DNA from 3 places in the Aeromonas sp. CU5 genome. Region 2 is predicted to be linked to each of the others. Evidence: riboswitches for the same ligand, from Rfam matches in the RefSeq annotation. Region 2 holds a riboswitch; each other region holds the start of a gene.

Region 1 (9,852 bases), 1.0 Mb from region 2:
TACCAGCCATCGCCCTGTTCCCGGTGACGCCGCTGGAGAGCAAGAGCCTGCTGGCGGAAGAGGCCTACAGCCCGAACGGGCTGGCCCAGCGCACCGTACGCGCCCTCAAGGCCCGCTTCCCGGAGCTGGGGGTGATCACCGACGTGGCGCTCGATCCGTTCACCACCCACGGTCAGGATGGCATCATCGATGACGAAGGTTATGTGCTGAACGACATCACCACCGAGATCCTGATCAAGCAGGCGCTCTCCCACGCCGAGGCCGGGGTCGATATAGTAGCGCCGTCCGACATGATGGATGGCCGCATCGGTGCCATCCGCGCCGCGCTGGAAGAGAACGGCTTCATCAACACCCAGATCATGGCCTACTCCGCCAAGTACGCCTCCTGCTACTACGGCCCGTTCCGCGATGCGGTCGGCTCTGCCGGCAACCTCGGCAAGAGCAACAAGGCCACCTACCAGATGGATCCGGCCAACAGCAACGAAGCCCTGCACGAAGTGGCGCTGGATATTCAGGAAGGGGCTGACAGCGTGATGGTCAAGCCGGGCATGCCCTATCTGGACGTGATCCGTCAGGTGAAGGATCAGTTCGGCGTGCCGACCTTCGCCTATCAGGTGAGTGGCGAGTACGCCATGCACATGGCGGCGATCCAGAACGGCTGGCTGAAAGAGAAGGAGTGCATCATGGAGTCTCTGCTCTGCTTCAAGCGGGCCGGGGCTGACGGCATCCTCACCTACTTCGCCAAGCGCGTGGCGCAGTGGCTGAAGGAAGATGCCCGTTAAGCAGACGTGACGGATAAAGACGGATAAAAAAGAGGGGAGCCGATGGCTCCCCTCTTTCGTTATGAATGTAGCCCGGACATCACTCCGGGCGGTGCCAATCGCGGTTGATGCGAGTGGCTGAGGGAGCCAGCGGCTCCCTCTTGGTTATGACCTGTTGATTACAGCTTGGTCCAGGCGTCGCTCCAGGCAGAGCCGGTACCCGGTGCATAGTGGCTGGTAGAGCCACCACACCAGCCGCTGTACGGCCAGGGTTTGCACTCGAAGTTGCCACCGGCGTTGCTGACCCGATCACCGGCCTGATAGCTGGTGTTGGGGGCATAGGCCGGGTAGTCGCCATCGTTGCCGCCGTTGTCGCTCTCTTCAGCCAGGGTGACCGGGAAGCGCTGTACTACCGGCTTCTGGCCGTCAGCCAGACCGCTGATGACCACTTCATAGCTGCCGTCAGTGACGTTGCTGCCTTGCAGTACCAGGGCGCTGGTGCCATTCACCTTGCTGCTGGTTGTGCCGTGGCTACGGCCGTTCTGCTCCAGGGTCGCAGTGATCTGCACCGGGTTGGCGGTGGTCACGTTGAAACGGATGCTGACCTGACCGTTGACTATGGTGTACTCGCTGGCCATGGCGCCGACGGTGAAGTCGCTGCTGTCGATCACCGGCGGCTTGTTGCCACCGTCACAGTCGCTGTCACCCTGCGCTTTCCAGACACCCCAGTCACCTGTGGTACCCGGCTCTTCGTTCTGGGTCCACCAGCCAGCCAGCCAGTTCTTGCCGTTGTGGCTGACGATGTCGCCGCCCACGTAGACCTTCTTGGCATCCCAGCTGTTTTCACAGATAGCGCCCTGCTCCTTGACGGTCACGTTGCGCTGCTGGGTCACCAGCTGACCGGCACTGTCGGTCACCTGATAGGTGAGGGTGTAGCGACCGACCTTGTTGCTGTCGACGCTGCCGCTGACCTTGATCTGGGCAGTCAGGTCACCATCTTCTTCATCATTCGCACTGACACCAGTCATCGGATCGAAGGAGGTACCCAGCTCCAGCGTGGTGTCGGTGACGCCGCTGAATACCGGCTTCATGCTATAGACTTCGACGCTACGCAGCTGTTCGGTGACGTTGTTGTCACGATCGCTCACCTTGTAGGTGAGGGGGTAGAGACCGATGCGCTGGTTGTCTACCGAACCTTCCACCAGGATCTGGCCAGTCAGGTCGCCATCTTCCTTGTCGTTGGCGGTGACACCGGCCATGGGATCAAAGGCGGTGCCCTGCTTGATGCGGGTATCGCTCACGCCGCTGAACACCGGCTTGCCGTTGTCGATCGGCGGAGTGATCTCCTGCTCGTGGATGAAGGGGCCGTAGCTCTTGATGAAGGATTCGTTGTAGGCCTGACCGGCGGCGTTACGACCCATGTCCCAGTTGATGGACCAGGTCATCAAGCCGCGCAGGGGCTGGCCCTGGTTCTTCAGCTTGTTGAAGGCATCGAACAGATCTTGCGGATTGGTGACGTAGCCGGTGGCGGCGGCGTCGATGTTGGTCGGGATGCCGAATACCAGCTTGTCGTGGGGGATCTTGTAGTAGCCACGGGTGCCGTTGATCAGCGAGTCCGCCATGTAGTAGATGAACTCTTCTTTCAGGGCATCGTTGTTCTGGGCAATCCAGCCGAAGCCGTCGATCCAGATACCGTCGCCACCCTGGTTGTAGAACTGGGGGTTGATCCAGTCATAGTAACCTTCCAGCGCCCGCAGATAGGGGGTGTAGAGGCCGTTGGCGGTCAGGTAGGGGAACTCGGGTGCCATGGTGATAAGGAAGTTTTTCCCCTGAGCACGATAGTGATCTTTGACGATGCGCAGGGCGGCCGGGATCACGGTCTGGTTGTTGGCAGCGGTGACTGCGGTTTGCTCCAGATCGATGTCCAGACCGTCAAAACCATAGGTCTCCACCAGACGAATGATTTCATCGGCGAAGGCTTGCTCCTGACCGGTGCGCAGCTCGATGTGGGCATCGGCGCCACCCAGTGCCAGCAGTACGGCACGGCCCTGACGGTTCAGCTCAGCGATCTGTTCGATGAACTGGCTTTCATTCATACCGGTGCCGGTATCCAGCTTGAAGGTCGGGATCGGGTTGCCGCCATAAACCTTCATGAAGGAGACATCGACCACATTGTATTGCGGGTTGACCTGATCCAGCTTGACGCAGGGGGCGACGCCACCCTTGTAGCCAGCGCCGCCGCACCAGTTGTGCCAGTAGCCGACCACCACACCAGATTGCGGGTTGACCATGTTCTGGCCTGCGCTGGCGGCGTGCAGCATGGGGCTGGTAGCGCCGATCAGGCAGCCCAGCAGGGAGAGTTTGAACTTGTTCATTGTTGCTCCGTACGTTGCAAAAGGAGGCCCATCAGGGGATGGGCTTCGGGGGCAGCTCCGCTGTCATAGGAAAATCCCTTAGACCGGTGGCTTTGCGTGGTGGCCTTTCGAACCACTTTGCCTTTTTCACCCGACCTCTGTGTGGTACAGACAATCAAGTGGCCCCCTAAATTAGCCGCATATGGTAGGAGGGGGAAGATAAATTAATCAACGCGCTCTCCTGTATGTCACATTTTGGAAAAAGTTAATAATTCAAGGTGTTCCAGAGGGGCGTTGCTTAAATAACAGGATGTTCGAAGAGCGGGAAAGCCTGATAACCACAGGGCTGGTGAGGGATTTATCCTGATGATCACCACCGGTGGCATGCCTAGCAGGAGCGCGGGAATGATGGGGAACAAGGGCTGCGGGCTGTGTCATTAGCTGACGCGAGGTGGCCCCCGGCTGGCTCGCGGCACTCCGGTTGTGAGACGGATGGCAAAAAGGGGGCTGGAGTGTGATTCCAGCTTGATTATTGCATGGGTTGCCCACATGTTAGAAAACCATACAGAGCTGATAAAGCGGTCTGTTCAAGACCTAACAAGAGGTAACCGGGATGAATAACCCTTTGCTGACAATGGATGCACTGCCCCCTTTCAGCCAGATCCAGCCAGAGCAGGTGCAACCTGCCGTGGTGCAGGCGATCGCTGACTGCAAGCAGAAGATCAGCGATGTGCTGGCCCAGAATGAAACCCACACCTGGGATAGCCTGATTGCCCCGCTGGAAGAGGTCAATGACCGTCTGGCTCGGATCTGGTCACCGGTCAGCCACCTTAATTCCGTCCTTAACAGCGAAGCGCTACGAGTGGCACATGATGCCTGCCTGCCGCTGCTCTCTGAGTTCCAGACTTATGTCGGCCAGCATGAAGGGCTCTATCAAGCCTATCTTGGCCTCTCCCAAAGCGATGACTTCCCGCTGCTGAGCGGTGCCCAGCGCAAGGAAATCCTCAATACCCTGCGCGACTTCCGCCTCTCCGGTATCGGTCTGCCTGCCGAGGTGCAGCAGCGTTACGGCGAAATTCAGGCCCGCCTCTCCGAGCTGGCCTCCCGCTTCAGCAACAATGTGCTGGATGCCACCCAGGGCTGGCACAAGCCGGTGACCGAGGAAGCCGAACTGGCCGGTCTGCCCGACAGCGTGCGGGCCGCTGCCCGTCAGATGGCCGAGCTCAAGGGCAAGGAGGGGTGGCTGTTCACCCTGGATATCCCTTCCTATCTGCCGGTGATGATGTATTCGGACAACCGCGAACTGCGTGCCGAGATGTATCAGGCCTTCACCACTCGCGCCTCGGATCAGGGCCCCAATGCGGGCAAGTGGGATAACTCCGCCATCATGAGCGAGCTGCTCACCTTGCGCCGCGAATTGGCCCAGTTGCTTGGTTTTGCCAACTATGCCGAGCTGTCGCTGGCGACCAAGATGGCGGACAAGACCGAACAGGTGGTGAGCTTCCTCACCGATCTGGCGGCCAAATCCCTACCGCAAGGCAAAGCCGAGCTGGAGGAGATCCGCGCCTTCGCCACCGAGCAACATGGTCAGGGCGAGCTGGCCGCCTGGGATCTCGCTTATTACGCCGAGAAGCTCAAGCAGCACAAATTCTCCATCTCCGACGAGCAACTGCGCCCCTACTTCCCCGCCAGCAAGGTGGTGAAGGGGCTGTTTGAAGTGGTGAAGCGGGTGTTTGGCATGAAGGTGCGCGAGCGCCTCGGCATCGATACCTGGCACCCGGACGTGCGCTTCTACGACATCTTCGATGCCGAAGACGAGCTGCGTGGCAGCTTCTACCTCGATCTTTACGCCCGCGAACACAAGCAGGGCGGTGCCTGGATGGATGTCTGCCTGGGTCGTCGCTACCGTCAGGATGGCTCGCTGCAAAAGCCGGTGGCCTACCTGACCTGCAACTTCAACGGCCCGGTGGATGGCAAACCGGCACTGTTTACCCACAACGAAGTGGTCACCCTGTTCCACGAGTTCGGTCACGGTATTCACCATATGCTGACCCGCATCGACGTGGCCGGTGTCGCCGGTATCAATGGCGTGGCCTGGGATGCGGTGGAGCTGCCGAGCCAGTTCCTCGAAAACTGGTGCTGGGAGTCCGAGGCGCTGGCCTTCATCTCTGGCCATCATGAGACCGGCGAGCCGCTGCCTGCCGATCTGCTGGAGAAGATGCTGACGGCCCGCAACTTCCAGGCGGCGATGCAGATGCTGCGCCAGCTGGAGTTTTCTCTGTTTGACTTCCGGTTGCATCAGACATTTGACCCGGCCAACCCGGATCAGATCCCGAGCCTGCTGGCCGAAGTGCGCAGTCAGGTGGCCGTGATGACGCCACCCGAGTTCAACCGCTTCCAGCACAGCTTCTCCCACATTTTTGCAGGTGGCTATGCGGCGGGTTACTACAGCTACAAGTGGGCTGAAGTGCTCTCTGCTGACGCCTTCTCCCGCTTCGAGGAGGAGGGGATTTTCAATCCGGTCACCGGCCAATCCTTCCTGAAGCACATTCTGGAGAAGGGCGGCTCGAAAGAGCCAATGGAGCTGTTCCGTGCCTTCCGTGGCCGCGAGCCCAAGGTGGATGCCCTGCTGCGCCACAGCGGGATCGCTGCGTGATATCTCCCCTCCAGCGGCGGGGTGAGCTTCAAGCAGGTACATATTTGTGACCTTGTAGGGTCAATTTGTGACGGGTGCGACAAAAAGGGACCTTATGGTCCCTTTTTTCAAGGCTTTTTAATATCTTGCTGATTGCATATTTGCACTGCCTGCGGCTCTTCAGTAGAGTCGTGTTCTAATCAGTCAAGGTGAGAAAGCCACTTGCCATGAGGCGAGCTCTCGATTCCGTCTATCAAATCATCTCCAGTCTGGCTCATTCGAGCGGGCGGGGATATTTCGATACTTTTGTGAGTGAAATCGCCGCTGCTGTGATGGCTGATGTCGTCCTGATCTCCAGCGGGGCACTCAATGACACCTGCTTAACGGTGCAGGCGGCCTATCCCTCCTCCCTTGACCCCGATATCCTGACGCTGCCACTGACTGACTCTCCTGATGCCATTACCTGGCAGGAGGGGGAAGCCTGGTTCAGTGATCGTCTGCTACAGCTCTTCCCCGAGATGCCACTTGCCCGGCAGTGGCAAGCCCGGGCGTATGTCGGGATTGCCCTCAAGAATGCTGACGGCGAGACCATAGGTGTCTGCAGTTTGCTCTATCGCCAGCCCCAGACTGATATGGGCCGGGTGATGGGCTTGCTCAGGCTGCTGGGGCCACTGGCGGGTCGCGAGCTGGCGTTGCTGTTGCAGCGACAGCTGCCGCAGCCTGTGCCGGATGCCCCCCATGTTTTGCAGAGCATGCTTTTTGAGGCTCCGGTGGGGATCGGCAAGCTCGATCTCACTGGCCGGATCCTCTGGGCCAATCCGGCCATTGAAAAGATGTTGGGTTATTCCCTCGACGAGCTGCTGCAGCGATCCATCTCTGACATCAATCACCCCGAGGATTGGCAACGCAGTCTCGAGTGCTACCAGCAAATTCACCGCGGTGAGTGCAGTCGTTTTACGCTGGAGAAGCGCTACCTGCGCAAGGGGGGGGAGATCCTGTGGGGGCGGGTCACGGTTACCCTCATCAATGACGAGCAACAGCAGCCGGACTACCTGATGGTGCTGCTGGAGAATATCGATCCTCTCAAGCGTCATGCTGAACAGCTTAAACTTTCGCACCGGGTCTATGACAACCTCTCCGAGGCCATTCTGGTGTGTGATGCCGATAGCCGCATCATTTCGGTCAACCCGGCATTCGAGCAGATCACTGGTTACAGTGGTGACGAGGCCCGTGGCCAGCGTCCCAGTATCCTCAAATCCGGGCTACACGATCAGACCTTCTATGCCGACATGTACCATGCGCTGGAGCGGGTGGGGGTGTGGCGCGGCGAGGTGTGGAACAAGCGCAAGAACGGCAAGCTCTATCCGCAGCAGTTGATGATAAGTACCCTGCGTGAAGCGGGAAAAATACAGCAATATATCGCCATTTTCAGCGATCTTTCCCAAACCAAGCAGGCTGAGCAGAAGATCGCCGCCCAGGCAAACTATGACACTCTCACCAGCCTGCCCAACCGCTGGTTGTTTAGCCGCTGCTTGACCCGTTTTTGCGAGCGGGGCGAACGCTTTTCCCTGATGGTGCTCGATCTTAATAACTTCAAGGCGGTCAACAACAGCATGGATCACCAGGCCGGTGATGCCCTGTTGCGGGAGGTATCGGATCGACTGGTGAGTCGGGTGCGTACCGAAGATATGGTGGCCCGTATCGGCGGTGACGAGTTCGCCTTTCTGGTGCCCGGTATCGTCACCCGCCGTCAGGCGGAGGTGTTTGCCAAGCAGGTGATCGGCAGCTTTGCCCGTCCCTTTATGCTGGCCAACCAGCAGCTCTATGTCACTGCGACCATCGGCATGACCCTTTGTCCGGTAGATGGTAGCGAGAGCGACGAGCTGCTACGCAACGCCGAGCAGGCGCTTTTTGCAGCCAAGCGGCAGGGACGGTTGCTCGGCGCCTACTGCGCGACCATGCGGGAAGAGGTGCGCCAGCGCCACCAGATGCAGCAGGATTTGGCCGAAGCGATCAAGCTGGAGCAGTTGACCATGGCTTACCAGCCCATCTGGGATAACCGCAGTGGACGGGTCGCCAAGCTGGAAGCGCTGGTGCGCTGGTATCACCCCCAATGGGGACAGGTCTCCCCCGCCGAGTTCATTCCGCTGGCGGAAGAGGCGGGCCTGATTCAGGGGCTGGGGGCGCTGGTGTTGTGGCAGTCGTGCCGGGATTTGGCACGCTTGCAGCAATCCGGTTTCCCGCAGATGCAGATGTCGATCAACCGCTCGACCCTGGAGTTCCAGACCATAGATCCGGAGGCGAGCGAGTGGCTCAAGGTGATTGAGCACTACGGGCTTGATCCTGCCGACATCGTGATCGAAATTACCGAATCCTTGCTGATGGAGAGTAGCGATCAGCACAGGGTGCGGATCGATGCGTTGCGTGCTGCGGGATGCCTGCTGGCCATTGATGATTTCGGCACCGGCTACTCGGCGCTCAACTACTTGCGTACCTTCCCGGTGGATCTGGTCAAGATCGACCGCTCTTTCGTGCGCCATATCCCCTTCAACGAGCAGGATCGACTGCTGCTGGATGGCATCATCAACATAGTGCACAACCTCGGCATGGAGGTGGTGATCGAAGGGGTGGAAACCCGTGAGCAGCTCAACTTCCTTTGTCAGAAGGGGTGTGCCTTCACTCAGGGCTACCTGCTCAGCCGCCCGCTGGCCTATGACGACCTGACCGATTACCTCGCCCTCAACCGTCAGGGGATGAACCTCACTGTCGTGAGCTGATCCACTGCTTCTGTTATCATGGCCGCTTCTGTACGTGCCATGAGTCTGCCTCCTATGCCCCATATTCAGGTTTTCAGTGAAGTACCCGCCCGTGATGGCGAGCTCGACGCCCTGCGTCTACGCCTTGCCGATGTGGAGTTTGTGGCCCCGTTTGCACTGGTACTGACTGAAGAGCGGCTGGAACTGCGCAAGCTGGATGAACCCAAGCTGGGTGCCGTCTATGTGGATTTTGTGGAAGGGGCTGTGGCTCACAGGCGCAAGTTTGGCGGCGGCCGTGGCCAGTCTATCGCCAAGGCGGTGGGGCTCAAGGCTGGAGCCACTCCGACCGTGGTGGATGCCACCGCGGGACTGGGGCGTGATGCCTTCGTGCTCGCCTCCCTCGGCTGCAAGGTGACCCTGATCGAGCGTAGCCCTGTGGTGGCTGCCCTGTTGCAGGATGGATTGATGCGGGCGGCGCAGGATCCCGAGATTGGCCCCTGGGTCAGCGAGCGGATGCAACTGCTGCAAGGCCCGGCGGTGGACAACCTGCTGGCGTTGACCGAGCGGCCTGATGTCATCTATCTCGATCCCATGTTCCCCCACAAGCAGAAGTCGGCGCTGGTGAAAAAAGAGATGCGGGTGTTCCAGTCGCTGGTGGGGCCGGATCTTGATGCGGATGCCCTGCTGCCGGCGGCGCTCAAGATGGCGAACAAGCGGGTGGTGGTAAAGCGCCCGGCCTATGCTGGCTGGCTCAATGAACATAAACCCAGCATGGCCATCGAGACCAAGGGTAACCGCTTCGATGTCTACGTGATGGCGGCATTGGCGGCAGGTTAACGGCCGGTGTGAGTCGCGGATACAAAAAAGGAGGGCCAACGTCATGTTGGCCCTCCTTTTTTAATTGATTCAGTTGGTTGGAGCGAAGCGGATCAGCTTCTCTTCCCCTTGCCAGTTCAGGCGCAGGGTTGCCAGCTCTGCCAGACTGAGCCGTTCTCCACTGTGTAGCAGCAGATATTCGACCCCTTCACAGGCCTCTATGGTGCGGATCTTGTCATCCCGCTGACGACCATCGCGACTGGTGAGAGTCACCGGCAGTTGCCAGCTGGCGGCAATTTCGAGCCAGTCGTAGAGATCGCAGCTGATGGGTTGATAATCCGGCATGATCGACTCCAAAGCAGGCAAGTTGCTGGTTCAGGCTTCCTGCAGGCGGGTTGGCCAGCCCATCTTTTGCTGGCGTTCCACTTCCAGGCGCAGCTCGCTGGCACGCAAATAGTGTTCATCCATCCAGCCCTTGGGCAGGGTCAGGGTCAGTGACTCTTCTTCGGCCTGCAGGGTGAAGCTGGGAA
Region 2 (9,852 bases):
CCGATGGTGCCAGCAAGCCGCTCATTGGAGGCGGCATCAAAGCGGCCATCTGGCAACCAGCTCAGTTGGGGTAGCAGTTGGGCCAGCGTCACGTCATTGTGTTGCAGCTCCCGCTCCAGCGCTTCCCAGAAGGCGCTCCCTTTGACGTAAAAGAGCGGGTAGTAGGAGCGATCGCCAGCCAGCACCTCGCGGGCTGCCCGATAGAGCCCGCTCTCCCTATGGGGCAGCTGTTTGCCTCGCTCGGCCAGTTCGTTGACCGCCGTGACCTGATGCAGCCGAAAGCGGCGCAGCGCCTTGATGGCGAGGTACTCGGCGAGGCTCTCGTTGACCCAAGTGGGCTGTTGAGCAGAGTGGTGAGCGCTGAGGATGTGCACCGCCTCGTGGGCCGAGGTGCGCAGCAGGCGCAGGGGGGCCTGTGGCGTCGGCTTGCCATTCATGGTGGGGTAGTTGGCGACAAACACCTGATCCCCAGCGGCGCCGCCGAGGGAGCGAGTCGCCACATCTCGTCCCAGCCACACCAGTTGCCACGGGTGAGTGGGCGGGGCCACATCGAGCTGGAAGGCCAGATAGTCGATGATCTCATTCAGTTGCTGCTGCAAGGCCGGCAGATCGAGCTGATTGGCGGTCTCATCATGGCTCAGCACCAGCCGCGGAGCTGACTTGTTGACAGGAACAGTGGCTAGACCAAATGGCAGGATCAGCGGCGGCTGGTTGACACTCGGTAGCGGTTGGCAGGAGCCATCCGGCAGACAGATCTCCCCTCGGCGGCTCCCCAGCTGGCGCACCAGATTGCCCCACTCGGTCAATAGCCACTGGTTGGGGGCAAACAGCAGCGACTGTTGGGCCGAGGCATCCGCTCCCAGTGCCGGAGCGGGTGTGAGCGTGATCTGCCAGCCTACCTCCTTGCAAGAGAAGGGCTGGTTGAGGGCAACCGGCTGGTTGTCTGCAAGGCAGACCAGCGCGGGGGAAACCGGCGTTGCACTGCCCGGCAACTGGCGGGCGGGGAGCAGGGTAAAAGGGGGATCACCCTGCATGGTGAGGTGAACTTGTAGCAGATTGGCGCTGGCGCCCTGCTCGATAAGGTAGCGGGGGCCGCTCGCGCCATCGGCGGCGCAGGCCCACAGTGGCAGCAGCCACAGGGCAAACAGGGTGAGATGACGACTCATAAGGGGGTTAGCGCTCCTGCTCGTAGCCCAGCAGATCGCCGGGCTGGCATTTGAGTTCACGGCAGATGGCCTCCAGAGTGGAGAAGCGCACCGCCTTGGCGTGGCCATTTTTGAGGACCGAGAGGTTGGCCTCGGTGATGTCGATGCGCTGTGCCAGCTCGCGGGCGGTCATCTTGCGTTCGGCCAGCAGGGCATCGAGCCGGATGATGATGGACATAGGCTCCACTTACACCGTCAGTTGCTGTTCGTCGGCCAGCAGTTTGGCCTCGCGCATCACCAGTGCCAGCGCCAGTACGATGAGTCCCGCTAGCAGCAGCCGGAAATCGGACGAGCTGATAGAGACGGAGCCATGTATCTCGGGGCCGCTCATGGTGAGGACGGTATCGAGCAAGGGGGTCTGGATCAGCTCGACCAGGAAGGATACACAGAGCAGCACACCGATCTGCCGATAGCGGCGGATCTGCTCGAAGGTGAAGAGCAGACCGGCGCGGTAGCCACGAAACAGCTGACGCAGTTGCCACAGCATCAGCATGAAGACCAGATCCGGCAGCAACTGCACCAGGGTGCCGAGCAGCCGGTTGGCGGTGCGCAGCGGATAGTCGGCCATGGTAAGGGGGGGCTGCGGGATGAGGTCGAGGGATGGCGTTTCACCATTGGCCAGCGGCACGCCGTTGAGAATGTGCGAGCCGCTGCTGTGGATGATCTGGTTGAGCTCCTCTTGCAGCAGGTCATTGCCGCCCAACAGGTGGGACCAGGTCTCCATCAGGGTAATGGTGGGGGTGGCGAGCAGGGCAAACAGCAGCAGCCACTCGATCAGAACGCTCAGGCGTTCAAGTTTGGTCGTTCTCATCATGAACCTCATGGTGGGCGCCATCCCGCTGGCGGAATGGTTTTAAGTTTATTGTTTATCAATATGCAGATGGGCGAATGTTTATCGTTTTACGATATACAGTCAAGGCAAAACTTATTGAAAAACGATAATTTCAATCTGTCCGAAGGGGATGACTTTTGGCTGCTGCCTCTCTAGACTGGCGAGGTTGTATACAAAAACTCAACATGGACAAGGAGTTATCGATGCACCAGGGATGGCTGCTGATCGGATTGTCGCTCACCTATCTGGGGCTGCTGTTTCTGATCGCCTTCGTGGCAGACAAGCACAAACGGCACCGTCTCAAGGGGCAACCGCTGCTCTACAGTCTGTCGCTGGCGGTCTACTGCACCTCCTGGACCTTCTTCGGCACCGTGGGGCAGGCGAGTGAATCCCCCTGGTCGCCGGTGCCCATCTACCTTGGCCCCATGCTGGTCTTTCTGTTTGGCTGGCGGCTGCTGGCTCGCCTCATTCTGGTGGCCAAGCGCGAGCACATCACCTCCATCGCCGACTTTATCGCTGCCCGTTACGGCAAATCCCAGCGGCTCGCCATGGTGATCTCTCTCATCGCCATCATGGGGATCCTCCCCTATCTGGTGTTGCAGCTCAAAGCCATCGTCACCGGGCTGGATCTGCTGATGGTCAATAGCGGTGGCATCAGCCCGACCAGCAACACCAGCGAGCTGGCGCTCGGGGTCACTCTGCTGTTGGCGCTGTTCAGCATCCTGTTCGGTACTCGCCATCTCGATGCCACCGAGCACCACAGGGGGATGGTGGTGGCCATCGCCTTCGAATCGGTGGTGAAGCTGCTGGCCTTTATCGCGGTGGGGGGCTTTGCCCTATGGCTGATTTTGAGCAAACCCGGCGTTGCCCACGAGCAGGTGACCCGCGACTTCTTTACGCAGGTGATGGCGGTGAGCCCCGGCAACCTGCTGGAGCTCGCCATCTATACGGTACTGGCGATGTGCGCCGTCATCTGCCTGCCGCGCCAGTTTCATGTGACTGTGGTGGAGAACAATCAGGGGCAGGATCTGCACTGGGCGCGCTGGATCTTCCCGCTCTACCTGTTCGTGATGGGGCTCTTTATCTGGCCACTGGCGCTGGCGGGCAAGCTGTGGCTGGGGGCTGAGGTGGCGTCTGACACCTATGTGATCAGCCTGCCGATGGCCCTCGGTTTTGATGGCATGGCGATGCTGGCCTTTCTCGGCGGCACTTCGGCGGCCACTGGCATGGTGATCGTTTGCACTATCGCGCTGGCGATCATGGTGAGCAACGATCTGGTGCTGCCGGTGCTGCTGCGCCGTTTCTGGCGGCAGGGGCGCGACGAACGGCTGGTGCGGCTGCTGCTGCAGGTGCGCCGCGGCGCCATTCTGCTGATTTTGCTGGCGGCCTGGGGGCTCTACCTTTGGCTCGGCGATCTCACCAGTCTCTCCCGCATCGGCTATCTCTCGTTTGGCGCTGTGGCCCAGTTTGCACCGGCCCTGCTGCTCGGTCTCTACTGGCGCCACGGCAATCGCAAGGGGGTCTATCTTGGTCTCTTCCTCGGGGTGAGTCTCTGGTTCGTGACCCTGCTGGTGGAGAGCGGGTTGCTGGCCGGTTCACCGCTGGCCGAGCTGCTGGCACCGCCGGACTGGCCCGCGTTTCGCGATCTTAGCCTGGGCGCCTGGTGCATCTTCCTGAGTCTCGTGCTCAACCTGCTCGGCTACGTGGTGGGTTCCCTGCTGTCGCGCCCGGCGGTGAGCGAGCGGCTGCAAGCGGCCAACTTCGTCGGCAAGCCGAGCCGTGATACCGCCGCCCTCTATCAGGCGCGGGTCTCGGTCAAGGAGCTGGAGATGCTGGCGGCTCGCTTCGTCGGTTCGAGCCGGGTTAAGCGCGCCTTTGGCCGCTTCGCCGGTGAGCGGGGCGGCACCTTGGCGCCCCAGATGCAGGCTTCGGCCGAGCTGATCGCCCACACCGAGCGGCTGCTGGCAGGGGTATTTGGCACCTCGTCGGCGCGGTTGGTGCTCGCCTCGGCCCTGCAGGGGCGCAACATGCAACTGGAGGAGATTGCCACCATTGTCGATGAGGCCTCCGACGTGTTTCGCTTCAACCGCGGCCTGCTGCAGGGGGCGATCGAGCATATCGGGCAGGGGATCTCTGTGGTGGATCGGGAGCTCAGGCTGGTGGCCTGGAATCGCCGCTACATCGAGCTGTTCCACTATCCTCCGGGGCTTATTCAGGCGGGGCGCTCCATCGAGCAGATCATCCGCTACAACGCCGAGCAGGGGCTCTGTGGCCCCGGCGATATCGAGGACCATGTGGCACGGCGGGTCGCCTTTATGAAGCGCGGCAGCGCCCATATCTCGGCGCGAGAGCGCCCGGACGGGCGGGTTATCGAGATGCAGGGCAACCCTATGCCCGCCGGTGGTTTCGTCATGACCTTTACCGACATCACCCCGTTTCGCGATGCGGAACGGGTGCTGCGCGAAGCGAACGAACATCTGGAGGCGCGGGTGGCCGAGCGCACCCACGAGCTCTCCGAACTCAACCGCCAGCTGCTGCTGGTGAACCAGCAGGTGGAGCGGGCCAACCACTCCAAGAGCCGTTTTCTGGCGGCGGTCAGCCACGATCTGACTCAGCCTCTCAATGCCGCCAAGCTGTTTACCTCCTCCCTGTTGGAGATGCTGCCAGCATCTGGTGATCAGGCCCGCATCGCCCGCCATATCGACGATGCATTGGGGGCGACCGAAGATCTCATCACCGATCTGCTCGATATCTCGCGGCTCGAAGCGGGCAAGTTCAAGGCCAAGAAGATCGACTTCGCCTTGCGCGATCTGTTCGACAACCTCAAGGCGGAGTTTGGCGTGCTGGCGCAGGCGGGGGGAATCCACTTCTCGGTGGTGGAGAGCAAGCATGCGGTACACAGCGATGTGCGGCTGCTGCGGCGGGTGCTGCAGAACTTCCTCACCAATGCGTTTCGCTATAACCCGGCTGGCCGGGTGCTGCTCGGCTGTCGCCGGATCGGGGAGAAGATCCGCATCGAGGTGTGGGACAATGGCCCCGGCATCCCGCAGGATAAACAGGAGGCAATTTTCGACGAGTTCTCCCGCCTTGATCACTCCCGCACCGCCAAGGAGCAGGGGCTCGGTCTGGGACTCGCCATCGCCCGCGGCATCTCGCAAGTGCTCGGTCATCAGCTCACCCTGCAGAGCTGGCCGGGCAAGGGGTCGGTCTTTGCGGTGACCCTCAATCTGGCGACCCGCCCGGTTGTGCCCCATCAGTTGGCCGTGCCTGTGGTGCGTGACAGCCAGCTGGAGGGGGTGGCCGTGCTTTGCATCGACAACGAGCGGGACATTCTGACCGCCATGAGCACCTTGCTCGGCCGCTGGGGCTGCGAGGTGCGCTGCGCCGTTGATCTGGCCGAAGCCGAAGTGCTGGTGGCAGAAGGGTTTGTGCCTAGGCTGGTGCTATCTGACTATCACCTCGACGACGGCAAGACCGGGCTGGAGGCGCTGGCTGCGCTGCAGCTGGTGTGTGGCGACGAGCTGGGGGGCATCATCATCAGCGCCGATCGCAAGAGCGAGTTGCAGGCGCAGATCCGCGAGGGAGGTTACGGCTACATCAGCAAGCCGGTCAAACCGCTCAAACTGCGGGCGCTGATGAACAGCCTGTTGCTGCGATAGCAGCACCTCAGGCGGCAAGCCGTGAACCGGCTCACAAAACCGCACAAATATGGTGACAACCATCGTCATGGTGGTTCGTCATACATGGCCCCGGATTGGCGATGATCCCTTCACTATTTCGTGTGATAACGACCGATAGCCATTCTGGTCAGCCACTTGTTGTGAAAGTCGACAGTAGCGCACCTGATCCGCTCACTCTATAGTCGGGATGCGATTATTTTTATCGCGAATGAAGTAGCTAAAGGGCAAACCGATCGCGAGATCGGGACGCAAAGCTTCCGGTCCAGGGATGAGCCGTACTTGAGATAGCGGGGCCACCACAGGTTGTTGTGCACCTTTGCCAAGAGGCCGCACTGCTTCTGGGTTACCTGTCAGGGCGTCGCCCTTTTCGTTGCCTACATAACGAAATAGGGAAATATAACAATGCTAAGTCCAAAGCCTACCATGCTGGCCCTCGCGGTCGGTCTCTGTTGTGCCACTTCCGTTTATGCTGCGCCCCCCGGCAAGCCTGCCATTGCCGCGGGCCCCACCAAGTTTGCCATTGTGGAGGTCGATCAAGCCGCCAGCGCCTACAACAATCTGGTCAAGCGGAAGGATGCCGCTGACGTCGAAGTGAGCTGGAACCTCTGGAGTGGCGATATTGGCCAGACCGCCAAGGTGCTGTTTGATGGCAAGGAGATGTGGTCCGGCCCCTCTGCCGCTGCAGGAACGGCTAAATTCAAGGTGAAGAAAGGGGGGCGGTACCAGGCTCAGATAGCCCTCTGCAACGCCGATGGATGTACCCTCTCCGACAAGAAGGAGATAGTGGTCGCCGATACCGACGGCAGCCATCTGGCGCCACTCAAGGCCGCGCTGCAGGAGAACAACAAGCCTTACGCCAACAAGTCCGGCAAGGTGGTGGGGACTTACTATGTGGAGTGGGGGGTCTATGGCCGCAAGTTTACCGTCGACAAGATCCCGGCCCAGAACCTGACCCATATCCTCTATGGTTTCACCCCCATCTGTGGCGGGGATGGCCTCAACGACAGCCTCAAAGAGATCGAAGGGAGCTTCCAGGCGCTGCAGAAAGCGTGTGCCGGTCGCGCCGACTTCAAGGTGGCGATGCACGATCCCTGGGCTGCCGTCCAGATGTCGCAAGGCAATCTCTCCGCTTGGGATGAGCCCTACAAGGGCAACTTTGGCAACCTGATGGCCCTGAAACAGGCTTATCCGAACCTCAAGATCCTCCCCTCGGTCGGCGGCTGGACCCTTTCCGACCCCTTCTATTTCCTCGGTGACAAAACCAAGCGCGATGTGTTCGTCGGCTCGGTGAAGGAGTTCCTGCAGACCTGGAAGTTCTTCGACGGCGTTGATATCGACTGGGAGTACCCGGGCGGACAGGGCGCCAACCCGAAGCTGGGTAGCCCGAGCGATGGTGCCACCTATGTGACCCTGATGAAGGAGCTGCGGGCCATGCTCGACGAGCTGGAGGCCGAGACCGGTCGCCAGTATGAGCTCACCTCGGCCATCGGGGCGGGTGGCGACAAGATCCAGGATGTGGACTACAAGGCAGCCCAGCCCTACATGGATCACATCTTCATGATGACCTACGACTACAACGGTGGCTGGAGCAACACCGAGCTGGGTCACCAGACCAACCTCTATGCGGCGAGCTGGGATCCCAATACCAAGTACACCACCGACAAGGCGGTCAATCAGCTGCTGGCGCAGGGGGTAGATCCTGGCAAGCTGGTGGTCGGTGCCGCCATGTATGGCCGTGGCTGGACCGGGGTGAGCGGCTATCAGGGTAACAACCCCTTCACCGGCAAGGCGACCGGCAAGGTGAAAGGAACCTGGGAAGATGGGGTGGTGGATTACCGCGACATCGTCAACAACCGGATGGGGGCTGGCTGGGAGCAGGGCTATGACGAGGTGGCCGAGGGGCCCTATCTGTTCAAGGCGGCCACTGGCGATCTCATCACTTATGACAATGAGCGTTCGGTCAAGGCCAAGGGGCAGTATGTGCTGGCCAACCAGCTCGGTGGCCTCTTCTCCTGGGAGATCGACGCCGACAACGGCGACATCCTCAATGCGATGCACGAAGGGCTGGGCCACGGCAGTGGCATCACGCCGCCGGTCAACAAGCCGCCATTGGCCAACGCGGGCAGTGACCTCAAGGTGACCGGTCCGACCGAGGTGACGCTGGATGGTTCGGCCTCCCACGATCCGGAGAATAGTGCTCTCAGTTACAGCTGGAAGCAGATCTCCGGGCCGCAGGCTGGCTTGCTCGACGCCACTCAGGCCAAGGCGCGGGTGGTATTGAACGCCGTGGCGAGCGACATCAATCTGGTGTTCGAGCTGACGGTGACCGATGACCAGCAGTTGAGTGCCAAGGATCAGGTTGTTGTCACCAACAAGGCGCCGCAAGCCAACCTGGCACCGGTGGTGAGTGTGCCAGCCACAGCCTCTGTGGAGGCGGGCAAGCAGGTGACCATCAAGGCCACCGCCTCCGATCCTAACGGCGATCCGCTGACCTATCAGTGGAGCGTGCCAGCAGGCATCACCGCGACAGGCCAGAACAGCGCCACTCTGGTGGTGACAGGCCCGAGCGTGACCAGCGACACCGGTTATGATCTTAGCCTCACCGTTTCCGACGGCGGGCTGGATGCCAGCGCGGCAACCCGTTTGACGGTCAAACCGGCCAGCGGCGGCGGTGGTTGCACGGCGACTGATCCGGATGCGGTCAATTGGCCAGTTTGGAAAGCGGCAACCACCTATAACAGCGGCGACAAGGTGAGCCACAACCAGCTGGTGTGGCAGGCCAAGTACTGGACTCAGGGCAACGAGCCGAGCCGCACCACGGATCAGTGGCTGCTGGTGAGCAAGGTGCAACTGGGTTGGGATGCCAACGTGGCCTACAACGGTGGCGAGATCACCACTTATAACGGCCGTCAGTGGAAGGCGCAGTACTGGACCAAGGGCAATGAGCCCGGCAAACACGACGTCTGGCAGGATGTGGGGGCCGCCAGCTGTAAATAAACAAGAGTTGAATGGTCGCGGGGCATGCCAGTCATGCCCCATTTTTATGGCTCTGTCCCAATTATGTGTTGAAAGGCTAAGCTTGAAGTAGGTCATTACCTTGAGGTCTACCATCATGGATACCCCAGCCTTTCAACACCTGTTGTCTCTCTTTCCACAGCTTACCCTGCGCCAACGCCGTGTTGCCCGGCAGGAGCTCATGGCGCCCCACACCATTACCTCACTCAATACCCAGCTACCTGCATGCAGCGGTTGCCCACATTGTCAGGCCGATGCCAATCAGCTGGCACCATGGGGATGGAGTCGCGGACTACGTCGCTATCGTTGCAAACTGTGTCTACGCACCAGTACCGTGCTGACCAAGACCCCCTTGGCCAGATTACGTAAAACGCAGTGCTGGGAAGACTACGCGCAAGCCCTCATTGAAGGACTCACTGTCCGCCGGGCAGCTCTGCGTTGCGGGGTCAGCAAGAACACCGCTTTCCTCTGGCGCCACCGCTTCTTGCGTGCGATGGCCGCCCATCAAGCCACACGGGAAGAGGGCATCGTTGAGGTCGACGAGACCTTCTTCCTCGAGTCGTTCAAGGGGCAGCGGGGATTACCTCGTCTGGCTCGGTGTCGAGGAGGTAAAGGGCGAACCCGGGGAACCGGGCCCGATTACATCCCTGTGATGGTGGTGCAGGACCGTGCTGGTCACCATGCAGATTTTCAGTTGGAAAAGATGAATGCCGAAACAGTTATCGCGGTCTTGAAGCCCCTGGTCTCGCCGGATGCAGTGCTGTGTAGCGATGGTGCGGGCGTATATGCCAGTTTCAGCAAAGAGCAGGGCGTGACCCATAAGGTGGTGCGCAATCGTCAGGGTGAGCGGGTGGTCGGTGCGTATCACATCCAGCATGTAAATGGGTATCACCATCGGTTGAAAGAGTGGATGGAGCGCTTCCATGGAGTGGCAACTCATTACCTGAGGAATTATCTGGGTTGGCGCAGGATGCTGGAGCGTTACGGGAAGGGAGTGAATATCAAAGCGTGTCTGCATGAGGCGTTGGGGTACCCCATGCAACACGTAATTGGGACATAGCCATTTTTATTGGCGCTCTGTGTGCATAAGAGTTAGTCAGATGGACATCGAGCAGACCGA
Region 3 (9,852 bases), 1.9 Mb from region 2:
CACTCAAAAAGGGCACGCAATACGAGGTGGTGCGCAAGCTGGGGCGTCAGGATGCCCTGGTGCGCTTGACGACCAGCCCCCAAGCGAGGAAGAAGTGGCCACAACTGCCAGAGACGCTAGAAGCCCGCCTGCTGACTCGCACTATCAACGGTAAAGAGCGGCAGGTGCTGACCTCGATGGTCGACCCGATGCGTTTCCCTGGCGCCGATATTGTCGAGCTCTACGGCCATCGCTGGGAAATCGAGTTGGGCTATCGGGAGATGAAGCACAGCCTGCAACAGCACCGGCTGACCCTGCGCAGCAAGAAGGCTGCGGGGATACGGCAAGAGCTATGGGGTGTGCTGCTGGCGTACAACCTGCTGCGCAGCCAGATGGTAAAGATGGCGGTGAGCCTGAAGGGATACACGGCGAGTCAGTTGAGTTTTCACATGGCGTCGGTGTACCTCATCCATGAACTGAGCTGCATGCCGTATGTGTCCCCGGGGAATATCCCGGGACGCGTTGCGGAGCTGGAGAAACAGGCAGGGCAGTTTGTATTACCAGCCCGAAGGGAGCGAAGTTATCCCCGCTGCGTGAAGCCGAGACCACAGAAGTATGGAGTTAAAAAAACCAATAAAAACAATGCCAGTCAGGCTTAACTGACTGGCATTAACCACCTTGGCAAGGCTTCATTTTGCAGAGTAGCCCTATCACGAGCCTCATATAAAGACCGCCGGTATGCATCAACCAAATCAGCTGCACGAAAAAGCCCACTATACTCGCAATGCTGTTCACTTAAGCGGAGCTGCATTGCGATCTACCGGAAAACGGGTCTTTGATATCTTCACCGCCCTGGGTCTCGATGGCCTGGGGCGTTTTTCTATGAACATGACGCCTATGCTGCCCCGCAACTCCGCCAATCTCCGCGGCGTATGCGCTGGCGATAGCGCGCCAGCCATCACCGCCATCTGGTTCGCTATGAACTGACAGGCAAATTTGAAGCTCACCTCATTGGGTGCTCGCTGATGGACTACCGCTGCCTGGCTCGCCTCCCGCCTGACCAGATTGTATCCAAGCAGCAAACCCCACAGCTCCTGATAGACCAAGTCCACTTTCTTGCTTCTCAGCGTGATGGAATTGTGCTGCATTGAGCTTTTGATATCCCGGTATCCCAGCTCGATTTCCCAGCGCTCGTGGTACAGGGTCGCCACCTGCGCTGCGCTGAATCGCGCCACGGGCAGTGAGGTAAATACCGTTTTCTCCTTGCCTGCCACCTCATAGGTCACTGCACGAACTTGCCAGTGCGTCGGCAACGCCGGGTTTTTCTTGCGTGCCTGAGTGAGACCTTCATTTGCAACAGACGGTCACCGTCGCCATAGCGTTCAAGTTCCGTATACACCAGCCCCTTGCGCTCCGGGATGAGCCAGTGACGATGGGTGTCTTCGGCCTGAATACGCAGCAACAGGTCGGCACCGAAGAAACCTTTATCCAGCAGGGTTACCGAATTGTCCGGCAATGATTGAATGAACTCGCTGGCCAGGGGGATTTCCCCTTTGCGGTACGGGCTGATGGCCGCGTTGGCAATGACATGCGAACGGACATTCATCAGCGTGACCAACCGCAGCATCGGGTAGGGGGTTTGCTGTCACCGCCGATGTAAAAATGACCCACTAACGCCGGAGTAAAGTTGACCCACCTGGGCCAAGATCGTGGCTTTTGAGCCACACCTATGTTGACCCAGGAGTTATCAGTGGAAATCAGAGTGTTGGCCCGTCAGGGCATGAGCATCCGGGCTATCGCCCAGCAATTGCGGGTGTCCCGTAACACGGTTCGCAAGTATCTGCGCAACCCGGGCCTGCCAATCTATCCCAGCCGAGCTGCCCGACCAACCAAGCTCGATCCTTTTAAACCCTATCTGCAAGCGCGTATCCAGGCAGCGAAGCCACACTGGATCCCGGCGACGGTTCTGCTCAGGGAACTGCGAGAGCATGGCTACACTGGCGGGCTCTCCCAGCTCAAGGCCTGGTTATCGCCTCTGCGCCATGACGCCTCTGGCACCGTCGTCCGTTTTGAAACGGCCCCCGGTAAACAGATGCAGGTCGATTTCACCATTATCAGCCGCGGCAATCAGCCTCTAAAGGCCTTTGTTGCTACCCTGGGATTTAGCCGCGCCAGCTATGTCCGTTTCTTCGATCACGAACGTAATGATGCCTGGTTGACCGGACTGCGTGAGGCTTGTCATTTCTTCGGTGGGGTCCCGCAGGAGGTGCTATTTGATAATGCCAGCACCATCATCCGCGAGCAGGATGCCTATGGTGAAGGTGACCATCGTTGGCACCCGGCCCTGCTCGCCTTGGCCGAAGAGTACGGTTTTTGCCCCCGCGTCTGCCGTCCCTACCGGGCCCAGACCAAAGGCCAGGTCGAGCGCTTCAACGGCTACCTCAAGCGCAGTTTTGTCACACCACTGGCAGCCATCCTCAAGCAGGCAGGACTGGCGCTAGATGTGTCAACCGCCAATGCCCATATCGGCCCCTGGTTGCAAGATATCGCCAACCAGCGTAGCCATGGCACTACCGGTGAAGTCCCGGCTATCCGATTGCAACAAGAGCTGCCTCATTTTCTACCCCTGCCACAGGCGCTACCCGTTGGTCCCGGCACCACGGCCACTGCGCGCCCCATGCCGCTGGAGAGCTTGCAGCATCCGCTATCGGTATACCAAGACCTGCTGGAGGTGAACGTATGAACTTGCAGCATGAACGCCTGATAGCCCTGAGTCAGGCGCTGCGCTTGAAAGGGATTGCTGCCCAGTGGTCAGCACTAGCTCAGAAGGCGGCCAACGAGGAGGCGAGCTTCGCCGATTATCTGGAGTGGTTGCTGCACGCAGAGCAGACCTTGAGGACCGAGCGCACCCGCCAGACCTTGCTCAAACTGGCCACTTTACCCGTGGTCAAAACGCTGGAGCAGTACGACTTCGGCTTTGCCAGTGGCGCACCTCGCAGCCAGTTGCAGGAGTTGGCCAGTCTGGCCTTTATCGAGCGTAGCGAAAACATAGTACTGCTGGGCCCAAGCGGAGTGGGCAAGACGCATCTTGCCATCGCACTGGCCTATCGGGCTCTGATGGCTGGCATCAAGACCAGATTTATCAGCGCAGCAGACCTGATGTTGCAGCTGCAAGCAGCTCAACGACAGGAGCGGCTTAATGCCTACTTCAGCCGTGTCGTGATGGGGCCGCGTTTACTGGTGATCGATGAGATAGGCTACTTGCCGTTTGGGCGTGAGGAAGCAAACCTGTTTTTCAATGTGATCGCCAAACGTTATGAGAAAGGGAGCCTGATCTTGACGAGCAATCTGCCCTTTAGCCAGTGGGCCAGCACCTTTGCCGATGATCAGACACTGACGGCAGCTATGCTCGATAGGCTGTTACATCATGCACACATCGTTCAGATCAGCGGTGAAAGCTATCGTTTGAAAGAGAAACGCAAAGCGGGGGCCACACCCAAAACCAATTAATCCCATGTCCGGGTGGATCACTTTTCAATCGGCGAAATTAGCCAGAGTGGATCAGTTTTCGGTCGGCGTTGACAGTTTGCCGGTTGGTTGACGTGTTACCCGAGCCGAAATGCGCTCTGAGTTCAGGCATATCCTGGGTTCGGAACAGGGCGCCATCGATAGCAAAGACCTGTAAACCATGCCACTGGTCTTCAGGATAACGTTCCCGCCCCCACACATCAGCACACTGCTTGAACAGCCACTCGAGCGGCTGTTTGCCGAGTCGCTGACGGGCTTGAGACAGGGCACTGTCAGCGAGCAAGGCATCATTTGCCAAACCTTCGGCACAGATGTTGAGGCGCCGAGCGACCTCGGAGATGGGCTCATTGCGAAAAAAGGCCATCCCCACGACGAGCCACAAGACCATATCAGCAGGTAAGCGGCGTCGGCGGATAGTGGCCTTTTCAGACAAGGCGGCAGCGGCAGTAATCCATTCGTCGGGAATATGGTCGGCAAAAATTGCCAACCGGGCCAGCATGTCGCCAGATGCTTCAATAACATCGCTCAGGTCGTTTGCAATAGACATAAAAAAATCCGGAACCAATGATTGGTTCCGGATTGTCCTACAGCAGAAGGATCGGTCAATGGATCCTTAACTGATCAGCATTGCACTATACTCGTGGGCTTTGGTCACGCTCTCGGCGGGCAGAATAATTAACGGCGCTGACGTCGCCAAGCCAGCGGCAACAGTGCCAGCAGGCCGAGTCCCAATGCACCACCGCCTGAGGAGGTGTCCGGTTTGCTGGCATCGATCTCCAATTTCAGGTCGACGATGATGGGATCATGGTCGGAGGCGCTGAAGGGGTTGTCAGACTTGAGCAGTGCATCGGTGTATTTAGCTGCGTACTCGAACTGACTGCTCTCGAAGGCGTTGATATGCCAGTCAAAGACCCCGGTCACCTTGCTGGCTAGCGCCGGGTTGGCGAGGGCATAGTCCAGGGTACCCAACTCCCCGTCGTAGCTGTAGGAGATGGCTTTTTCCTTGTTGAATTTGACGTTCAGGTCGATCAGGCCGTAGCTCTTGGTCACCTCGCGACCGAGCTGCTCATAGGACTGGTCACCGATAAAGGTGTGGGAGGCCGATACGATCTTGCGTTCGCTGGTGGCTGGGTTGTAGTCGGTCAGCACCCGGATCGGATCTTCCTTGGCGTAGGAGTTGAAGTCGCCAACCAGCAGCACTTGGCCCGGCAGTTTACTGACCGCTTCACCCAGCACTTTGGCGGCGGAGACCCGGAACTCGGTGCACTTGCCCTGCAGGTCGGCCGGTTCTGTCTTGCCATCGCTATTTTCGTAGCAGCCTGACCCCTTGGATTTGAGGTGGTTGACCACCAGCGTCAGCGGCTCTTTGCTCTTGGCGACGGTGAAAGTCTGAACCAGAGAGTCGCGCTGACCGGCTGTCTTGGTCATACCACCTGTGGTGTAGCGCTGCTCCGGCAGCTTGATGACGCTGGCATCCCCGCTGGGGGTGAGCAGGGCAGGGCGGTAGATCATCGCCACCATGATGGTATCGCCGCCGAAGAACTTGCCATCGATGAGGGCACTCACCGGCAGGCGCACATAGGCGTAGTGTTTGCTCGCATCCTTCTGCTGTTCGTTGAGGCGGGTCACCAAGTTGTGGAGGGCCGAGTTATCCTCGAAGCCGTTATTCTCCATCTCCATCAGGCCGAGCAGATCCGCATCCATCTCGGTGATGGCGTTGGCTATCTTGGTGCGTTGCTTTTCGAATGAGAGCAATGCTTTGGCGCCACGGTTACAACTATTTGCTTTTGGATCAGTGTTATCCGCATCCGATTGGTCTTTGCATTGAACATTGAGTGCACCACCAATACTGGAGTGGCTGGTGAAGTAGTTGAGCACGTTAAGGCTGCCGACCCGTATGTTGGTACTCGGCGTGCGGGCAGGTGAGGTCAGCTGTCGATCATTTTCTGGTGTGCGCAGCAGATTGCCGACACTGAGGGTGACATCGTTTGGCACCATCAGACGGAAGGCATCTTTGTTGTAGATCACCGCACCCTCCAGGCCCTCGAATTGATCACCGATGCGCAGATAACCCTGGTCGGCATCCAAAGCCGGGAACCAAGGAAGAGCTCCATCCTTTACCTTGAAATCAGACTCGACGACCAGACGGTTGCTGCCATTTTTGCTGGCCAGAGCAATCGCTTCTTGACTGTTGGCAATATGGAGCTGGGTTGGCTTGATGAGCGGAGCCTTATGGGAGAGTTCTAGGCTGGTGCGAGAGGCTTTATAGTCGGAGCTAAAGTTGCGCGTCAGGTGAAGATCACTGCTGCTGTTGAGACGTACACGCATCCCTTCATGGCGATTGAGTGCATTGGTCAAGGTCTCATTGTCGTTGACCTTGAGCACACTCACCGGTACGTTTTTGCCTTGCCCTAACACCTGGAGCCGGGGAACTGTACCATCCCACTTCAGCTTGAGCTGAGTGCCGCCCATGTACTCCTCGACCTGGGCTTCCAAGCAGAGCTCTGTACCCACCTTGATATCAGAACGAGCATCCTTGAGGTAGATGAAGATGCCGTCTGAGGTGGCCGGGTTGCCATCACCCACAGGGTCGGTCAGATAGAAGCCTCTGGTCAGGCTTTGGCTCACGGTGGTGACAACACCCTTGACGTGGAAGGAGACTGGGCTGATAGCACCATTGGTGGTTGGAGAGGTGGCCAGCGCGCTGGCAGAGCCTGTGCCCTGAATGGTCGGGATGGGGGTGAGTTGAGCCGGATCGGACGGGCAGACAAATGCCGCATGGGCGCCTGAGGATGCAAGTGCCAGCCCCACGGCCAGCGACAGCAGGGTACGAGTACCTTTCATAGGTGTTCCTTTTTTATTTTTGCCAGTGATTCCATAGCCTTGGCTCGTTGACCAAGGGCGCGCATTGTCACATTTCTGGCATGTCGTACCAGTGAGCCAACGCACATTACGGGGATGCAAATGAGGGTGATTTTGGTTTTTTTGACTTGGCTAACAGTATGAAATTAATGATAAAAATATTAATTCCTGGCTAGCTGAACATGGAGGGTTAGCTGGAAATTCACATATTTTCTTTCGAGAATTAAGATTGAGACTCTGCTGGTTGATTCCTATACTCGGCATGTTCCTCAAGGAACCCAGGTAAAGGGCAAACCGGCAGTGATGTCGGGGCGCAATGCCTCCGGTCTTGATCATGGATCCAGATAGCGGGGTTTCCCTGGGTGAGGGTGGTTTTTGTGGCAAGTCCATTGCCAGTTGTCTGCGCCCATCATGCAGGTTGCGATTGTTCTTTGCCTTGGTGACCAATGCCAAGACAAAACAAGGAAGATAACAATATGCAACAGCTCTTCAGACCCAGCCGGCTTGCCATGCTGGTTGCCCTTGCGGCTGTGCCCGCCTGGGCTCAGGTCGCTTATCCCGCCTATAAATCCGGTACTGCCTACAAGGCTGGCGATATCGTCAGCAACGTCGGCGCTCTCTACGAGTGCAAAGAATTTCCCTATTCAGGCTGGTGCGGGGCATCTCCCTATCACTATGAACCGGGCGTTGGTGCGGTCTGGGCTGATGCCTGGAGGCTCTATGGCGGCGAAGTGCCACCCCCGGCACTCGGTGTAGCTGTCAGCTCACCGGCTGTCGGTGCCCGTTTCAATGAAGGTGCCAGCGTGGCGCTGGCGGTGAGCTTGAGCGGCCCGGTGACTGCGCTGGTCAAGGTGGAATATCTTGTTGACGGCAAGCAGGTCGCCACGGCGAGCGCTTCCCCCTGGAATGCCAGTTGGAGTGCCGCCGGTGTGGGTGCCCATGCCCTGAAAGCGCGGGCGCTGGATAAAGATGGCAAGGTGCTGAGCGAGGCGGATTCCAGCTTCAAGGTCACCACCGTGGTGGCACCAGAGGCGCCCAAGGCGAGCATCAGCAGCCCGGCCAGCGGTGCCAAGGTGACGCTGGGTCGCAGCGTGGCGGTCAGCGGCAACGTCACCGATGCCAACAACGATGTGGCCAAAGTCGAGCTGTTTGTCGATGGCAAGAAGGTGGGTGAGGACAACGCCGCCCCCTGGCAGGTCAACTGGACGCCGGATACCAAGGGCAGTGCCGCCCTCAAGCTGGTGGCCACCGACAAGACCAATCTGAGTGGCGAGTCGGCGGCGGTGACCGTCAATGTCGAGGAGGCTGCCTTGCCGCCAGATGGGGGGAACCTCTCCTGCGATATCCGCCAGATCTATCGCCCGGATGGTTACGAGTGCATGGGGGATGACCACGCCCGCCGGGTCATCGGCTATTTCACCTCCTGGCGCACCGGCAAGAATGGCCTGCCCGCCTATCTGGTGAGCGATATTCCGTGGAACAAGATCACCCACATCAACTATGCCTTCGCGGCAGTGGATGAGCAGAGCCACCAAGTCAAGGTGGACGACGCTGCCACCAAGATGACCTGGGATGGCGTGCCGGGTGCCGAAATGGATCCTGAATTCGCCTACAAGGGCCACTTCAACCTGCTGTCGAAGTACAAGAAGCAGTATCCGGACGTGAAGACCCTCATTTCGGTAGGGGGCTGGGCCGATACGCGTGGTTTCTACACAGCTACTACCAAGGGCGATTGCTCGGTCAATACCGACGGCATCAATGCCCTCGCCACGTCGGCAGTTGGTTTCATCCGTCAGTACGGCTTTGACGGGGTCGATATCGACTACGAATACTCCACTTCCATGAAGGATGCGGGTAACCCCAACGACTTCCCGCTCTCCAACCAGTGCCGCGGCAAGCTGTTTGCCAACTACAAGGTGATGATGCAGACCTTGCGTAACAAGCTGGATGCAGCGGGCAGCGAGGATGGTCGCAAGTACATGTTGACCATCGCCTCCCCGGCGTCGGCCTACTTGCTGCGCGGGATGGAGAACTTCCAGGTCACCCAGTACCTCGATTACGTCAACCTGATGACCTATGACTTCCACGGTGCCTGGAACAACTTTGTCGGCCACAACGCAGCCTTGTTTGACAACAAGGCTGATGGAGAGTTGGCCAACTGGGGTGTCTACACCCAGAAAGAGTTTGGCGGCATCGGTTACCTCAATGCGGCCTGGTCGGCACACTACTTCCGTGGTGCGCTGGCAGCCGGCAAGATCAACGTCGGTGTGCCCTATTACACCCGCGGTTGGCAAGGGGTCAGTGGTGGTACCCACGGTCTGGGTGGCAAGGCGGCCCTGCCGAGCCAGAGCGATTGCCAGCCCGGCACCGGTGGCAGCACCATTCCGTGCGGCAACGGGGCGGTCGGCATCGACAACATCTGGCATGATCTGGACAAGAACGGCAAAGAGATCGGCGGTGGCGCCGTGCCCATGTGGCATGCCAAGAACCTGGAGAATGCGGCCAGCCTCGGCATCACTACACTGCCGAGCTACGGCACCGCCTGGGGTCTTGATCCCAACAACCCCGCCCACGTGATGCAAGGCAAGTATGTGCGTTACTACGATGACAAGGCCCACGCGCCCTGGCTGTGGAACGAAGAGAAGAAAGTGTTCCTATCTACCGAAGATGAAGAGTCAATGGGCCACAAGCTCGACTACATCATCAACCGTGGTCTGGGTGGTGTGATGTTCTGGGAGATGGCTGGCGACTACGCTTTCGATCCTGCCAAGAACGAGTACGGGATGGGGGATACCCTGACCACGCTCGCCTACGACAAGTTCGCCAAGGCGACGAAGTACAACACCAAGCAGAACGATCTGGCAGCTCCGGCGGCCCAGCTCGACATCGCAGTGAGCCTCTCCGGCTTCAAGGAAGGGGACTCCAACTACCCGATCAACCCGACCCTCAAGCTCACCAACAACTCGACCCAGACCATTCCGGGCGGTACCCGTATCGAGTTCCTGGTTCCGACCTCTACCTCCGATACCATTACCGACCAGAGCGGCATGGGGCTGAAAGTGGTTGAGAGCGGTGGCAACCAGAACTCCGACGGCATTGCGGGCGAGAAGGACTTTCACAAGGTAGGGCTGACCCTGCCGACCTGGAAGGCCTGGACACCGGGGGCCGATGTAGAAGTGGCGCTGACCTACTATCTGCCGGCCGCCGGTGTGCCAAGCGGTATCCGCATCATCAGCGGCAACCAGACCGCTGGTCTCAAGGCCGAGTTCCCGACTCTGCCCGAGGCGGTGCTGGGTTCCGGTGGTGGCGATAATCCGGGGACCACTTGCAGCAGTCAGAGCATTAATCCTGCATCTTACAAGGCCTATCCAACCTGGCCGCAGGGGGATCATGCCAATGGTGGCGATCGCATTATCCATAATAAGGTGGTGTGGCAGGCCAACTGGTGGACCAGCAGCGAGCCCAAGGCAACTGACGGCAGCT

The links. Region 2 has a riboswitch for cyclic di-GMP ahead of CK911_RS00915 (glycosyl hydrolase family 18 protein). Riboswitches for the same ligand answer to the same signal wherever they lie in the genome.
Region 1: linked by a shared signal. The riboswitch ahead of CK911_RS21610 (immunoglobulin-like domain-containing protein) and the one ahead of CK911_RS00915 (glycosyl hydrolase family 18 protein) in region 2 are both predicted to bind cyclic di-GMP.
Region 3: linked by a shared signal. The riboswitch ahead of CK911_RS12780 (glycosyl hydrolase family 18 protein) and the one ahead of CK911_RS00915 (glycosyl hydrolase family 18 protein) in region 2 are both predicted to bind cyclic di-GMP.

What each region holds. Positions count from the first base shown of each region.
Region 1 is NZ_CP023817.1:3,779,733-3,789,584, reverse strand. Features, by position in the region: gene hemB (porphobilinogen synthase) at 1-782, shown strand, start outside; gene CK911_RS21610 (immunoglobulin-like domain-containing protein) at 941-3,136, opposite strand; cyclic di-GMP riboswitch class I at 3,184-3,268, opposite strand; gene prlC (oligopeptidase A) at 3,729-5,771, shown strand; gene CK911_RS16995 (bifunctional diguanylate cyclase/phosphodiesterase) at 5,978-8,527, shown strand; gene CK911_RS16990 (class I SAM-dependent methyltransferase) at 8,591-9,343, shown strand; gene CK911_RS16985 (Rho-binding antiterminator) at 9,413-9,667, opposite strand; gene gppA (guanosine-5'-triphosphate,3'-diphosphate diphosphatase) at 9,698-9,852, opposite strand, start outside.
Region 2 is NZ_CP023817.1:204,141-213,992, forward strand. Features, by position in the region: gene CK911_RS00895 (hypothetical protein) at 1-1,166, opposite strand, end outside; gene CK911_RS00900 (helix-turn-helix transcriptional regulator) at 1,174-1,383, opposite strand; gene CK911_RS00905 (DUF2975 domain-containing protein) at 1,393-2,016, opposite strand; gene CK911_RS00910 (PAS domain-containing hybrid sensor histidine kinase/response regulator) at 2,241-5,696, shown strand; cyclic di-GMP riboswitch class I at 5,931-6,018, shown strand; gene CK911_RS00915 (glycosyl hydrolase family 18 protein) at 6,120-8,714, shown strand; gene CK911_RS00920 (IS1595 family transposase) at 8,830-9,792, shown strand; gene CK911_RS00925 (sensor domain-containing diguanylate cyclase) at 9,829-9,852, opposite strand, start outside.
Region 3 is NZ_CP023817.1:2,898,817-2,908,668, reverse strand. Features, by position in the region: gene CK911_RS12810 (IS4 family transposase) at 1-638, shown strand, start outside; partial or broken gene CK911_RS12805 (IS4 family transposase) at 771-1,621, opposite strand; gene istA (IS21 family transposase) at 1,709-2,722, shown strand; gene istB (IS21-like element ISAeme17 family helper ATPase IstB) at 2,719-3,489, shown strand; partial or broken gene CK911_RS12790 (transposase domain-containing protein) at 3,563-4,054, opposite strand; gene CK911_RS12785 (ExeM/NucH family extracellular endonuclease) at 4,183-6,351, opposite strand; cyclic di-GMP riboswitch class I at 6,648-6,730, shown strand; gene CK911_RS12780 (glycosyl hydrolase family 18 protein) at 6,879-9,852, shown strand, end outside.